DNA from 3 places in the Planococcus massiliensis genome. Region 2 is predicted to be linked to each of the others. Evidence: riboswitches for the same ligand, from Rfam matches in the RefSeq annotation. Region 2 holds a riboswitch; each other region holds the start of a gene.
What was found. A riboswitch is a leader RNA that binds a small molecule or an ion and turns the genes downstream of it on or off. The one in region 2 is predicted to bind S-adenosylmethionine.
Positions count from the first base shown of each region.

Region 1: it holds a riboswitch for S-adenosylmethionine, as region 2 does, so the genes downstream of both, BN1080_RS13285 (transporter substrate-binding domain-containing protein) here and BN1080_RS03420 (methionine ABC transporter ATP-binding protein) in region 2, are expected to answer to the same signal.
Region 3: it holds a riboswitch for S-adenosylmethionine, as region 2 does, so the genes downstream of both, BN1080_RS11385 (methionine ABC transporter ATP-binding protein) here and BN1080_RS03420 (methionine ABC transporter ATP-binding protein) in region 2, are expected to answer to the same signal.

Region 1 covers NZ_CCXS01000001.1:2,658,355-2,662,721, forward strand. Annotated here, with positions in the region: gene BN1080_RS13270 (hypothetical protein) at 1-15, shown strand, start outside; gene BN1080_RS17380 (NAD-dependent epimerase/dehydratase family protein) at 77-727, opposite strand; gene BN1080_RS17385 (NAD-dependent epimerase/dehydratase family protein) at 724-1,095, opposite strand; gene BN1080_RS13280 (DUF4256 domain-containing protein) at 1,274-1,831, shown strand; SAM riboswitch class I at 1,931-2,039, shown strand; gene BN1080_RS13285 (transporter substrate-binding domain-containing protein) at 2,170-3,018, shown strand; gene BN1080_RS13290 (amino acid ABC transporter permease) at 3,079-3,762, shown strand; gene BN1080_RS13295 (amino acid ABC transporter ATP-binding protein) at 3,778-4,367, shown strand, end outside.
Region 2 covers NZ_CCXS01000001.1:672,800-677,166, reverse strand. Annotated here, with positions in the region: gene BN1080_RS03430 (O-acetylhomoserine aminocarboxypropyltransferase/cysteine synthase family protein) at 1-1,009, opposite strand, end outside; SAM riboswitch class I at 1,112-1,223, opposite strand; gene BN1080_RS03425 (glycerol-3-phosphate acyltransferase) at 1,357-1,995, shown strand; SAM riboswitch class I at 2,096-2,211, shown strand; gene BN1080_RS03420 (methionine ABC transporter ATP-binding protein) at 2,341-3,372, shown strand; gene BN1080_RS03415 (methionine ABC transporter permease) at 3,362-4,012, shown strand; gene BN1080_RS03410 (MetQ/NlpA family ABC transporter substrate-binding protein) at 4,335-4,367, shown strand, end outside.
Region 3 covers NZ_CCXS01000001.1:2,284,503-2,288,869, forward strand. Annotated here, with positions in the region: gene BN1080_RS11375 (MetQ/NlpA family ABC transporter substrate-binding protein) at 1-751, opposite strand, end outside; gene BN1080_RS11380 (methionine ABC transporter permease) at 788-1,456, opposite strand; gene BN1080_RS11385 (methionine ABC transporter ATP-binding protein) at 1,449-2,474, opposite strand; SAM riboswitch class I at 2,562-2,665, opposite strand; gene BN1080_RS11390 (thioredoxin family protein) at 2,714-3,025, opposite strand; gene BN1080_RS11395 (ribonuclease M5) at 3,031-3,369, opposite strand; gene gcvH (glycine cleavage system protein GcvH) at 3,530-3,910, opposite strand; gene BN1080_RS11405 (arsenate reductase family protein) at 3,988-4,341, opposite strand.

The DNA.
Region 1 (4,367 bases), 2.0 Mb from region 2:
CCGATTAAACTGTAATAAATTAAAAACGAGTTTCCACTGGATAAATTTCATCCCGTGGAAACTCGTTTTTTTCCTATTAAAGCGCACGCTGCTGCCAGTCTTTCAGCACGGCTTGCTCTTTTTCCGGATCCATCCCCGCTTTTCGTTCAGCCGTTTCCCTTGTCATTTCCCATTCGCGGATGGCCCGAATGGTCTCAGTGAGCGGGCGGAACCTTAATCCGGCCTGTAAAGCTTTTTGGATATCCACTCCAAGAAAGCCATTCATGTACATGCTGTCTGGAATCCACAGCGGCAATTCGGACCACCCTTCCACTTTGTGGCCCAACAGAAATTGCTCATCCACCCAAACAAAATCCGCATCGTTCTCAAGAGTTGAGTTGCATTCCTCCAAAAATTTCTCCATCGTCAGTGTGGAGTCGGGGCCGGTCGCATTAAATGTGCCTGTCCGTTGTTCTTCGACCAGCCGGAGGATCCATTCTGCCAAATCCCGGACGTCGATAAACTGGATTTCCTTGTCTCGCCGTCCAGGCGCCAACACCTCACCGCCTTTTGCTACGCGGTTAACCCAGTACGTAAAACGGTCCGTGAAATCATGAGGGCCGACAATAAGTCCCGGCCGGATATTCAGGGCACCTTCCGGAAATGCACGTTCCACTTCTTGTTCACACAAAAATTTCAACTCACCGTAATGTTCATTGATGGCAACTTCCGCCTCTTTTGTTTTCAATTCTCCCAGCTTTCCGCTGAAAGCCGGCCGACTGCGTGTTCTTCATTTATCCCCGGAGATTCTAAATCGATGTAAACCGATGCGCTTGAAATGAATGTGTAATGTCCTACGGATTTTGCCAGCAGTTCCGCAGATTCCTGAACGGACCATGGAAGATAGCCGGATGTGTCAATAACGGCGTCCCATCTCCGCCCCTTCAACGCTTGTAAATCCCCGTACCGGTCGCCGATCAATTTCTCCACTTCTGGAAACAAATCCGGATTCGCTTTCCCTCTATTGAATAAGGTCACTTCATGGCCGCTGCTGAGAGCCGCCTCGGTCAGAAATCGCCCCATAAAGCGGGTGCCTCCAAGGATCAAGATATTCACGTACACTCCTCCTTCAATTTACTGAATGAAAAACGATCTGCTTTCCTGCTTCTTTTATTCTGCAAAAGCTCCAGACAATCCTCTACTGAAAATAAAATAGATGCACCTCTCCAAAACCCTGCTGCTTTCTTATATACTAAAACCAACAATAGCAAAACCCATTAAAGGAGGAATTAGCATGAGCAAGCAATTATCACCCGAACAACGCGAAGCATTTCTCAACACGTTAAAAGAGCGGTTCGAGAAAAACATCACCCGCCACGAAAATTTCGAATGGGCCAAAATCCAGGACAAACTGGAAGCGAATGAAGACAAATTATGGTCGCTCCATGAAATGGAACGGACTGACGGCGAACCGGATGTCGTGGATTATGACGCTGCAGCAGATGAATTCATTTTCTTTGATTGCTCCGCAGAAAGCCCGACTGGCCGAAGAAGCGTCTGCTATGACCCGGAAGCATTGGAATCGCGTAAGAAAAACAAGCCTGAAAACAACGCGGTCGGCATGGCGGCGGACATGGGCATTGAATTGCTGACGGAAGAGCAGTACCGAAAGCTTCAGACGCTAGGGAAATTTGATATGAAGACATCGAGCTGGGTGCAGACTCCTGCTGAAATCAGAAATCGCGGCGGCGCCCTTTTCTGTGATTTCCGCTACGGGCAAGTGTTTCTGTATCATAACGGAGCGGATTCGTATTATGCCGCTAGGGGATTCAGGGGATCGTTGAACGTTTAACAACTTCTAATAAAAAATAAGATGAGGTTTATCAGAATTTTGTGTTGACGGTAAAATATAATGATGATACAGTTGTCAACATAGTTTAATAGCAATTTGTTCTTATCATGAGAGGTGGAGGGATTGGCCCTACGAAACCTCGGCAGCGGGCTCACTTTAGAGCACTGTGCCAAATCCAACAAGCTTTGATTAGCTTGAGAGATAAGAAGAGCAGAATATCAATGTGATGTCGCATGCCTGCCTCTTCTTATAGAAGAGGCTTTTTGTTTGCCCTCATATCTGGAAAATTCTATTAACTTAAAACCAAGTAAACCAATAGAAAAGGAAGGTGCAAAGACATGAAAAACACCAAACAGCTTTTATGGCTCGTCGCAATTACAGTAATCGGTTTATTTCTAACTGCATGCAGCAGCAATGAATCTTCAAATGAAGTGAATGCTTCAACAGAAAACAAGGAACAGAACACTTGGGATCGAATTGAAGAAGCAGGCAAAATCGTTGTCGGCACAGAAGGGCTTTACTACCCGATTACCTATCACGATGAAGAAACAAAAGAATTAACAGGATATGATGTAGAACTTGCTCGTGCCTTAGGAGAAAAGCTTGGATTGGAAGTTGAATTCAAAGAAATGGAATTTGACGGATTGCTGCCAGCTCTTCGCAATGGCCAAATTGATATTGCCGCGAATGATTTTTCGATTACCGACGAACGCAAAGAGATATTTGATTTCACGATTCCAGTCAAGCATTCATATGGTTCAGCCATTGTCCGTGAAAGTGACAACTCCGGCATTGAATCAGTAGAAGATTTGAAAGGCAAAAAAGTCGGGGGGTCCGCGACCAGCAATTACTCAAAATTTGCTCAAGAACAAGGGGCTGAAGTGATTGTCTACACAGGCTCTGACACGGTGCTTCCAGAAATCGTCAGCGGCCGCGTCGATGCTACGCTAAATGACTATCTTGTCTTGTTGCGCTCACTTGAACAGTTTGATAAACCGGGATTGAAACTGGCTGAAGATGTTAGATTCTCATTCAGCAGCAGTGCTATCGTAATGCCGAAAGATAGCCCGGAGCTGAAAGGAAAACTTGACGGTGCTATTGAGGAGCTTCTTGCTGATGGCACATTGAAAGAAATTTCAACTAAATTTCTTGGTGCTGATGTAACACAGCCGCTTGAAGAAGAATAAACATTTTTTGAGGAATCCTTGGATTCCTCTTTTCTAGATACTAAGTAAAGGAGTCTTCCAATGGCCGACTTTAAATGGAAATATCTTTTTAATGTAGAAATCGCAATTGATTCTCTTCCTTTTATTCTGGAAGGAGCTTGGCAAACCATCTTGATTGCACTGGTCAGCCTAGTATTTGCTTTGATCCTCGGTTTATTTGTAGCCCTTGCCCGAATGAACCGCTTTATCGGACTGTCTCTCCCAGCCCGGCTTTTTATCTCCTTTATGCGCGGCACTCCGCTTTTGGTGATGCTGTTTATCCTGTATTTCGGCTTTCCCATGATCGGCATTGAAATGCAGCCGCTTACTGCTGCCATTATCGGCATCAGTATTCATTTTTCTGCCTATACGGCCGAAATTATCCGTTCTGCCATTTCTTCTGTATCGAAAGGACAATGGGAAGCTGCTGAGACGCTTCGAATGAGCTATTGGCAAACTATGACGCGCATCATTTTGCCGCAGGCAACGCGCATTGCTTTGCCTCCACTATCGAGCACTTTCATGGATATCATCAAAGGAACTTCGCTAGCGATGGTCATCACTGTTTCTGAAATGTTCTACCGCGCTAAAGTGGTGGTCGGGCAAACTTATGAAAGCCTAACCTTATATATTCTCGTGGCACTCATTTACTGGTCCATTTGCATCCTCGTCACCTTACTTCAAGATTATTTAGAGAAAAAAGCAAATCGCTATGTCACTGCATGATAGGAGGTTTCCAAATTGATCAAAGTTGAAAATTTAAGCAAGCAATTCAAACAGGTAGAAGTCTTGAAATCCATTTCATTGGAAATAAAAAAAGGCGAAGTTGTCAGCATCATTGGCCCATCCGGTTCTGGCAAAACAACCTTACTGAGATGCCTGAATCTCTTAGAAACGCCTTCAGGCGGTTCACTTCAAATCAATAATGTCCATGTTTCATTCACTGGGAAAACACCAAGTAAAAAGCAAAAAGTTGATGTTCGCCAATTTTCTGGTATGGTCTTTCAGCATTTTCATTTATTTCCGCATAAAACCGTGATTGACAATATTATTGAAGCACCGCTTGTCGTGCAAAAACGGAACAAGCAGGAATTGGTGCGTGAAGCAGAAGGATTACTGGAAAAAGTTGGACTTTTGGAACATAAAAACCAGTTTCCGGAACAATTGTCGGGCGGCCAAAAGCAACGGGCGGCGATTGCCCGGATTCTCGCACTGAAACCGGATCTCTTATTATTTGATGAACCGACTTCTGCATTAGATCCTGAACTTGTTGGCGAAGTGTTGACGGTCATCCAAGAGCTCGCGTTAGAAGGACAAACCATGGTTATCGT
Region 2 (4,367 bases):
AGCCGTCTTTCAGATATTTTTTCGCCAGCTGATGGGATGGATGATTTTCAAAGCCGATGTAATTAACCCATTCGACTTGTGGATGCTGCTGAAGATATTCGGCAACTACCCGTGCATTGCTATTATGGCGCGGAATTCGCAAATGCAGGGTTTCAAGTCCCTGCAAGAAAGCGTGGGCGCTTTCCGGGCTTAGTGAAGGACCGAAATCGCGCAGCAATTGGACACGCAGCTTCGTCGCAAATGAAGCGCCTTCTGCATCAATGCCGTAGCGGATGCCATGGTAGCTTTCATCCGGCTCCGTGTAATTCGGGAATTTCGGATTGTTCCAGTTGAACTTTCCGCCGTCTACCACAACCCCGCCAATGGTCGTTCCATGGCCGCCAATCCATTTCGTCGCGGAATGGATGACGACATCTGCACCAAAAGCGATCGGATTGCTGCCGTACGGAGAAGCGAACGTATTGTCGATCAATAAAGGAATTTGGTTTTCGTGGGCGATTTCCGCCACTTTTTCCACATCAAATACATTCAAGCTTGGGTTTCCGATAATTTCACCGAAGATCGCTTTGGTTTTATCCGTGATGGCTGCACGGAAGTTTTCCGGATCTGTTCCATCCGCAAATTTCACTTTGATGCCGTAGCGCGGAAGTGTGTTGGAGAATAAGCTTACCGTACCGCCGTATAGATTGCTGTCAGCCAAAATTTCATCGCCCGCCTCAGCGACGTTTAAAATAGAAAATGCAATGGCCGCCATCCCGGAAGACAAGGCAACAGCTGCTGTCCCCCCTTCCAGCAAAGCGACGCGCTGTTCAAAAACGTCTACCGTCGGATTCATAATGCGCGAATAGATATTTCCGGTTTCTTTTAAACCGAAGAGATTTTGGGCATGCTCTGAACTTTTGAATACATAAGAAGTGGTTTTGTGGATGGCTACGCCTCTCGCGCCTGTCGTTGGATCGGGTTCCTGTCCGCCGTGCAATAAAAGCGTTTCGGGTTTGAAATTTGTCATTTTTATTCCTCCTAGTTTTTATTGATGAAAACCGAAGACGAGGAGGGAATAGAAAAAAGCCCTCTTCGTTAAGAAGAGGGCCGTCATATACGGAAATACCTCCTCTCATCTGCCAGACCGTTGCCGATCTGTAGGATTTAGCACCTTTCCAAGCAATTGCTTGGTGGTTGCCGGGCATCATAGGGCCTATTCCCTCCGCCTCTCTTGATAAGAGTATTCAGATTTAGTTTTTCATCTTGTTTAGCAGTATAAAAACATCGTCTACATTTGTCAAGCGGATAATTCAAAAAATTTTGAAACCTCCACTTCTCTTTAAACGTTTAATACTTTATAGAGGAGATGATGAGATGATTCTTTGGTTTACCTGCACTCTTATAATTGGTTATTTAATTGGTTCACTCCACGGATCCTCCATCGCACAGCTGATTTCAGGGATCAATGTCAAAAAAGAAGGCGTAAAAAACTCCGGCGCTTCCAACGCGGCAATTGTTCTCGGTTGGAAATTCGGCGCACTTGTCGCTTTGATCGACATTTCCAAAGGAATCGCCGCTGTCTTGGGGTTAAAGATTCTATTAAATCAGTTCAATTTATCTGGCGAATTGGCCTGGACATTGCTGTTTGTTATGAGCGCGGCTGTCGTCATCGGCCACAACTTCCCGTTCTATATGAACTTTGACGGCGGAAAAGGCACTGCGTCCATTATTGGCGTCATGCTTGCACTGGATTGGAAACTGGGGCTTGCCGGCGGATTGCTGCTGGTCGCTTGCGCTTTAGCAACAGATTATTTGGTCGTTGGCGTTCTCGTCCTGTATGGCATGCTGTTCGCCATCGCCTATTTTCCAGCAGACGGCATTTGGCCGCTTCTCACAGCCTTCGGACTTTTTGCCATGGCTTTCTGGAAACACATCGAAAACATTAAACGAATCAAAAACGGAACAGAAAGCAAAGTTTCTTCTGTCTTCCGCAAGAAAGCCGGGCCGGTTTAATGGCCGGCTTTTTAAATTTTAAATTATTTTTAAAAAGTTTCTTGACTTTTCTGCGTTGACGCACTAAAGTGAGAATTACAAATCGAATAGATACATCACTTTCTTATCCAGAGAAACCGAGGGACAGGCCCTATGACGTTTCGGCAGCGGATTCGCTTTTAGCGAAAACTGTGCTAATTCCTGCAAATGCATATATGTGCATTTGGAAGATGAGAATTGAGATGGTTTCAGTACGGAGCCCTCTTTTTTCTTATGGACAGGAAAAAAGAGGGCTCTTTTTGTTTTATTCTTTGCAGATTTGTATGATTTCGATTTACACAGCAACAGCATGAGGAGGCTATTTGAATGATTCAATTTGAGGGGGTTACAAAAACCTACCATTCCGGGAAACAGGAAATCCACGCATTGAACGGCATCGATTTAACTGTTGAAACCGGCGAAATATACGGCGTGATCGGCTTTAGCGGCGCGGGCAAGAGTTCGCTTATCCGCACAGTCAATTTACTGGAACGCCCCACAAACGGACGGGTGCTCATCCACGGCAAAGACATTTCCACCCTTACCAGCAAAGAAATCCGCGATACCCGAAAAGACATCGGGATGATTTTCCAGCATTTCAATCTATTGAATTCAAAAACGGTATTCCATAATGTCGCGATGCCGCTGATTTTGGCAAAAACGCCGAAAAACCAAATTAAAGAACAAGTGAAAAGCCTGCTTGAATTTGTCGGCTTGGCGGATCAGGCGGAAAAATATCCGGATCAGCTATCCGGCGGACAGAAGCAGCGAATCGGGATTGCTCGGGCATTAGCGACCAACCCTTCCGTCCTCCTTTGCGATGAAGCTACATCCGCCCTTGATCCCCAGACGACCCAGGCGATTTTGGACTTGCTGCGGCGCATCAACCGCGAATACAATATCACGATATTATTAATCACTCATGAAATGGGAGTTATCCGGGAAATTTGCGATAAAGTCGCGGTCCTCGAAGCTGGAAAAGTCATCGAGCAAGGTTCTGTATACGAAGTTTTCACCAATCCGCAGCAGCCGACCACTCAGCGATTTGTCCGCTCGGTCATGAACGATGAGCTGCCGGAATCGCTGTTGACGAAAATCCAAGATCCAGCGCAGAACCATTCCATCTACCGCGTCCAATTTACAGGCTCGTCAGTCGGACAGCCGCTCATGTCTCAAGTATCGCGCGAATTCAATCTTGATCTCAATGTCCTATTCGGAAATATCACGGAACTGCAAGGCGAACCATATGGCAACTTGATTGTTGAGTTTTCGGGAAGTTTAAGCGAGATCCAACGTGCGCTGACTGCGATCCGCAGCGATTCGGTCAAAGTCGAGGAGGTAAAAAATTATGCTAGTTAACAACGAACAGATAATAGAAGCCTTATGGGAAACGGTTTATATGACCGGCGCTTCGTTCTTATTCTCAATCATTATCGGTTTCCCGCTTGGCATCTTGCTTGTCGTAACTAGAAAAGGGCATTTGCTGGCAAACGAACCGGTTTCAAAAGTGCTGAACGTCATCATCAACATTTTCCGGTCAGTGCCTTTCATCATTTTGATGGTCGCGATTATTCCGCTCACCCGGTTGATTGTCGGTACATCCATCGGCACTGCCGCTGCCATCGTGCCGCTAGTGTTTTATGCAGGGCCGTACATTGCCCGCCTGATTGAAAACTCACTTCTCGAAGTCGACAAAGGGGTCATCGAAGCAGCACAGGCGATGGGTGCAACGCCGGGCCAAATTATTTTCCGTTTCCTCATCCCGGAAGCTTTAAGTTCATTGGTCCTCGCTTTAACGATTGCGATTGTCGGATTGATTGGTGCATCTGCAATGGCGGGGGCTATCGGGGGCGGCGGCCTTGGAGACTTGGCCATTACTTACGGCTACCAGCGCTTCGACACAGTCGTCATGCTGATTACCGTTGCTATACTCGTTATTCTTGTTCAAGGCGTTCAGTCTGCCGGCAACTTGCTATCTAAGAAAGTACGAAGAAGTTAACTATATTAAGTTGAAGAAAAGAATCCCTTATAAAAGTCGCTCGGCGCTTTGGGGAAGCTATCACAATAAGCCTGGCTGGAGAACGCCAGTCTTAATGCTAACGCTACCCCGGAGGCGCGCCGGCGCTAAGAGATTTCTTGATATGGAGCAAAACAGCGGAGACTCCTGCGGCTTAGCGATTCGACCGATACACCGCAGGAAGCGAAGCGGACGAGGAGAATTGGGCGGGAGCCCGCTGGAAAGCGCAGCTATTTTGCGGAATATCAGTTAGCGGATTCTTTAGCTCTACTTATATACAAATAATTTATTGGAGGAATACATCATGAAAAAAATTACATTGACGGTTTTATTCGCA
Region 3 (4,367 bases), 1.6 Mb from region 2:
TCAATACGTCAACCAAAGCTTTCACGTTTTCACTGTCTTCATCGCCAGCTCTAACAGCAATCACGTTTACGTATGGAGACTCAGAACTTTCCAAAGCAATGGCATCTTCCAGCGGGTTCAATCCGGCATCAATCGCATAGTTCGAGTTGATCAACAACGCATCGCCTTCGCCAGATTCGTATAATTGAACCATCAATGCTGCTTCGTAGTTTGCATCAAATTCAAGGTTTTTCGGGTTTTCCACGATATCGCTCACTTCAGCTACTGTCTTATCGACGCCTTCAGCTAAAGTGATCAACCCTTCTGCTTCAAGAAGCGATAAGATCCGGCCATGGTCGGCTACCGAGTTGCTCATTAGAATTGTTGCGCCTTCAGGCAGTTCTTCTAATGATGCATACTTTTGTGAATAAACGCCGATTGGCTCAATGTGGATGCCGCCGGCGTTTTCAAAATCATAGCCGAATTCTTCAATTTGAGACTCCAAGTACGGGATGTGCTGGAAGTAGTTCGCATCAATTTCTTCTGAATCCAAATCCTGGTTTGGCAGGATGTAATCTTGGTACGTTTCAATTTCCAAGTCAATGCCTTGCTCTTCCAGAATCGGTTTGGCTTTTTCTAAAATTTCCGCGTGCGGTACGTTGGATGCCCCGACTTTTAATGTGCTCGACTCTTCGCTTGATCCGCCGTTGTCGCTTCCGCAGCCCGCTAATGCCAGTACGGATAGTAATGTTCCTGCTACAAGTTTCTTCATGTTTGTGATCTCCCTTTTTTCTAAAATGTTTTATGGTTAACGCTTATCTGAACGAGTGGTCATCCAATCGCCGATAAATTGAATTGCAAACACAATCACCAAGATCAAAATTGTCGCCATCAGCGTGACATCTTCACGGCTCCGTTGGAATCCATCAAGGAAAGCCAAAGTCCCCAGTCCACCGGCACCAATAATGCCGGCCATCGCCGTGTATCCGACAAGCGCGATAGCGGTAACGGTAATTCCTGAAAGCAGCGCCGGCTTGGATTCCGGCAAAAGCACTTTGCGGATAATCGTCCACGTGGTCGCTCCCATTGAGCGCGCAGCTTCAATGACGCCTTTGTCAATTTCTTTTAACGCAATCAACACCATGCGTGCATAAAACGGAGCCGCACCGATAATCAGCGCCGGCAAAGCCGCGTTCGGTCCGCGAATGGTGCCGATCAGGAATTTTGTAAATGGAATCAATAAGATAATGAGAATAATAAACGGAATAGACCGGAAAATATTGACAAATGCACCGGTCAGCCAATTGACGATGCTATTTGCCCATAATTGTTTTGGTGCTGTCAAAAAGAGTACGATTCCGAGAACCAGCCCAATGACAAATGTGAAGAACGTGGACATGGCCGTCATGTAAAGCGTTTCAAGCGTCGCTTCCCACATGTTCTCCCAATCAACGTTCGGGAATAATGATTCAACCATTTGACATCACCTCCGTTTGAACGCTTTCTGCATTCAAGTAAGCGAGCGCCTCGCTAATTTCCTGGGCAGAGCCTTTCATCTGTAAAACCAAGGTTCCGTAAGCGCCGCGCTGCGTATGGGCGATGTTCCCTTGCACGATGTTGACATCGACTGGATACTTGCGGATCAGCTGGGTTAAAATCGGCTGTTCGGTCTGGTCGCCGACAAAAACCAATTTGACCAATTCGCCCGTCGGATACAGCTTCCGCAGATTTTTTATCGTTTCCTGGGAGTCTTCCGTATCTGTCACCTGAGCCACAAACCGCTTTGTAATTTCTGCTTTCGGCGACTGGAAAACTTGCAGCACATCGCCGAGCTCTACTACGCGCCCGCCTTCCATTACAGCTACCCGGTGGCAAATCTTCCGGATGACGTGCATTTCGTGGGTAATCAAAACAATCGTCAATCCGAGCCGCTTGTTGATATCGACCAGCAATTCGAGAATCGAGTCCGTTGTTTGCGGATCCAGTGCAGAAGTCGCTTCATCGCAAAGCAGCACTTCCGGTTCGTTCGCGAGGGCTCTTGCAATGCCGACCCGCTGTTTCTGCCCGCCCGACAGCTGGGATGGATACGCATTTTCCCGTCCTTTTAAACCGACCAATTCGACCAGTTCCAACACGCGCGCATCTCGCTTGTTTTTCGGCACACCTGCGATTTCAAGCGGAAATTCAATATTCTCTTTGACCGTGCGCGACCACAGCAAGTTGAAATGCTGGAAAATCATGCTGACTTTCTGCCGGGCTTTGCGAAGTTCGCTGCCTTTTATCGCCGTGATGTTTTGGCCATTGATGACAACCGATCCGCTTGATGGTTTTTCCAAACCGTTCAATAACCGGATCAACGTACTTTTACCGGCGCCGCTATAGCCGATGATGCCGAAAATTTCACCGGCTGCAATGGACAAGTCCACATCATCAACGGCGGTAAGGGCCCCTTTTCCTGTATCGAATACCTTCGATAGTTTTTTCAATTCAATCATCTTTTACAACTCCTGCCCCCAAAAATAAAAAACCCTTCTGCGCACCATTGAGCAGAAGGGTGAACGTGCAATAACACGATAACCGTTCTCTCATCTTCCAAAGTCAGACTTTGTGTGATTTGGCACCATTTCATTTTCATGACGGTTGCCGGGCTTCATAGGGCACTTCCCTCCACCACTCTTAATAAGAGTTACGCTATTTAATTAGTAATCAGAAATTCAATTTACCATGCAGGGGTTTATTCGTCAACCGTTTTTAACTTTTCGTATAAAAAAGGCACCGAATGAAACGCATAGATCTTTTCCTTCAATCGGCCATTCTCTGTAATGAGGAGGCATGGCACGCTTTCGACTTGATACAAAGAAGCAATTTCCTGTACATAATTTAAATTCGCTTTGCCCAAGCGGACATTCGGGACCAGTTCTTTGACGACATCCATCATCTTAGAAGCAACCTGGCAGGTGCCGCACATGGGCGTATATAAATAGTAAGCGGCTGATTGATGGGTGTTCTTTTCTTTCAGCCATTCTTTATGTGTCCATTCATTCATCTTGTTCATCCCTCGGTTACTAGCTTATTGACTTGAACATTTGCTGAAATCAGTACGTCCAGCAAGATCCGGATCGGTGTTGCCGCCACTTCCTTATAGCTTCGGTTGATATAGAAATGCCGGGCTTCCGGAAATTCCCGTTTAACTAGTTTCCGGAGCTGTTCACCTGATTTATCCGCGTCTACCAGAATGATGATATCCAGATCCTCATAAGGCAGCAGCAATTCTTCAAGCCTTGACGCACTTACTGTACCATTTGTGCATAGAATCGTCACGGGTTCTGCAATGAGCGGTGCAATTCGGGTTTTGTCGCTGCGCCCTTCGACCACGATCACCTTTTCCATAAGACTACACCTCACAGGAAGTAGATAGCTGCCTCAATTTGCAAAAGCTTTTAAGCATGAGTTCATACATCTTATTATAAAACGATTGCTGGATTTGTTCTAGGATCCTGCCTATTCAAATTTGGGGATGAAAAAAAGCGCCCGAAAAGGCGCTTTGATTTTATTCATTGATCATTTCTTTGTATTGGTCTGCAGTCATCAATTCGCCAACTTCAGCTTCATTCGGAGATTCGATTACCACCATCCATGCTTGTTCGTATGGAGACTCGTTCACATGTTCCGGATTGTCTTCGAGTTCCGCGTTCACTTCGATGACACGTCCACTGATTGGTGCGTATAATTCTGATACCGTTTTTACCGATTCAACGCTGCCGAATGGCTCATCTTTCTTAATTTCGTCGCCGATTTGCGGAAGCTCAACAAAAACGATATCGCCAAGTTCAGCTTGTGCAAAATGCGTAATGCCAATGCGGGCAGTGCCGCCTTCTACTTTTACCCATTCATGTTCTTTTGAATAACGAAGTTCTTGTGGTGTACTCATCGAAATCCCTCCAGATATGTAGTTAACTCAATTTCAGTTTGACATAAACCCCATTGAAATACAAGATTTCAAATGCGTCAGAGCCAAGCATTCTGATAATCCGCTTCCTTGAACCCAAGCGTCGTTTTCTGGCCGTCAAAAGCCAGCGGACGTTTAATCAGCATGCCGTCAGATGCCAGCAATTCCAGCTGTTCGTCTTCGGACATATTGAATAACTTTTCTTTCAAGCCAAGCGATCGGTAGATCATGCCGCTAGTATTGAAGAATTTCTTCAATTCCATGCCGCTGCTCTCATAAATCTTTCTTAGCTCTTCTTTTGACGGCGGATTTTCAGCGATGTGGATCTCATTGAATTCCACGCCGTTCTGCTCCAGCCATTTTTTCGCTTTGCGGCACGTTGTGCATTTTGGATAAGCGTAATAGGTAATCATATAGAAACCTCCTTTTCCACAAGCTT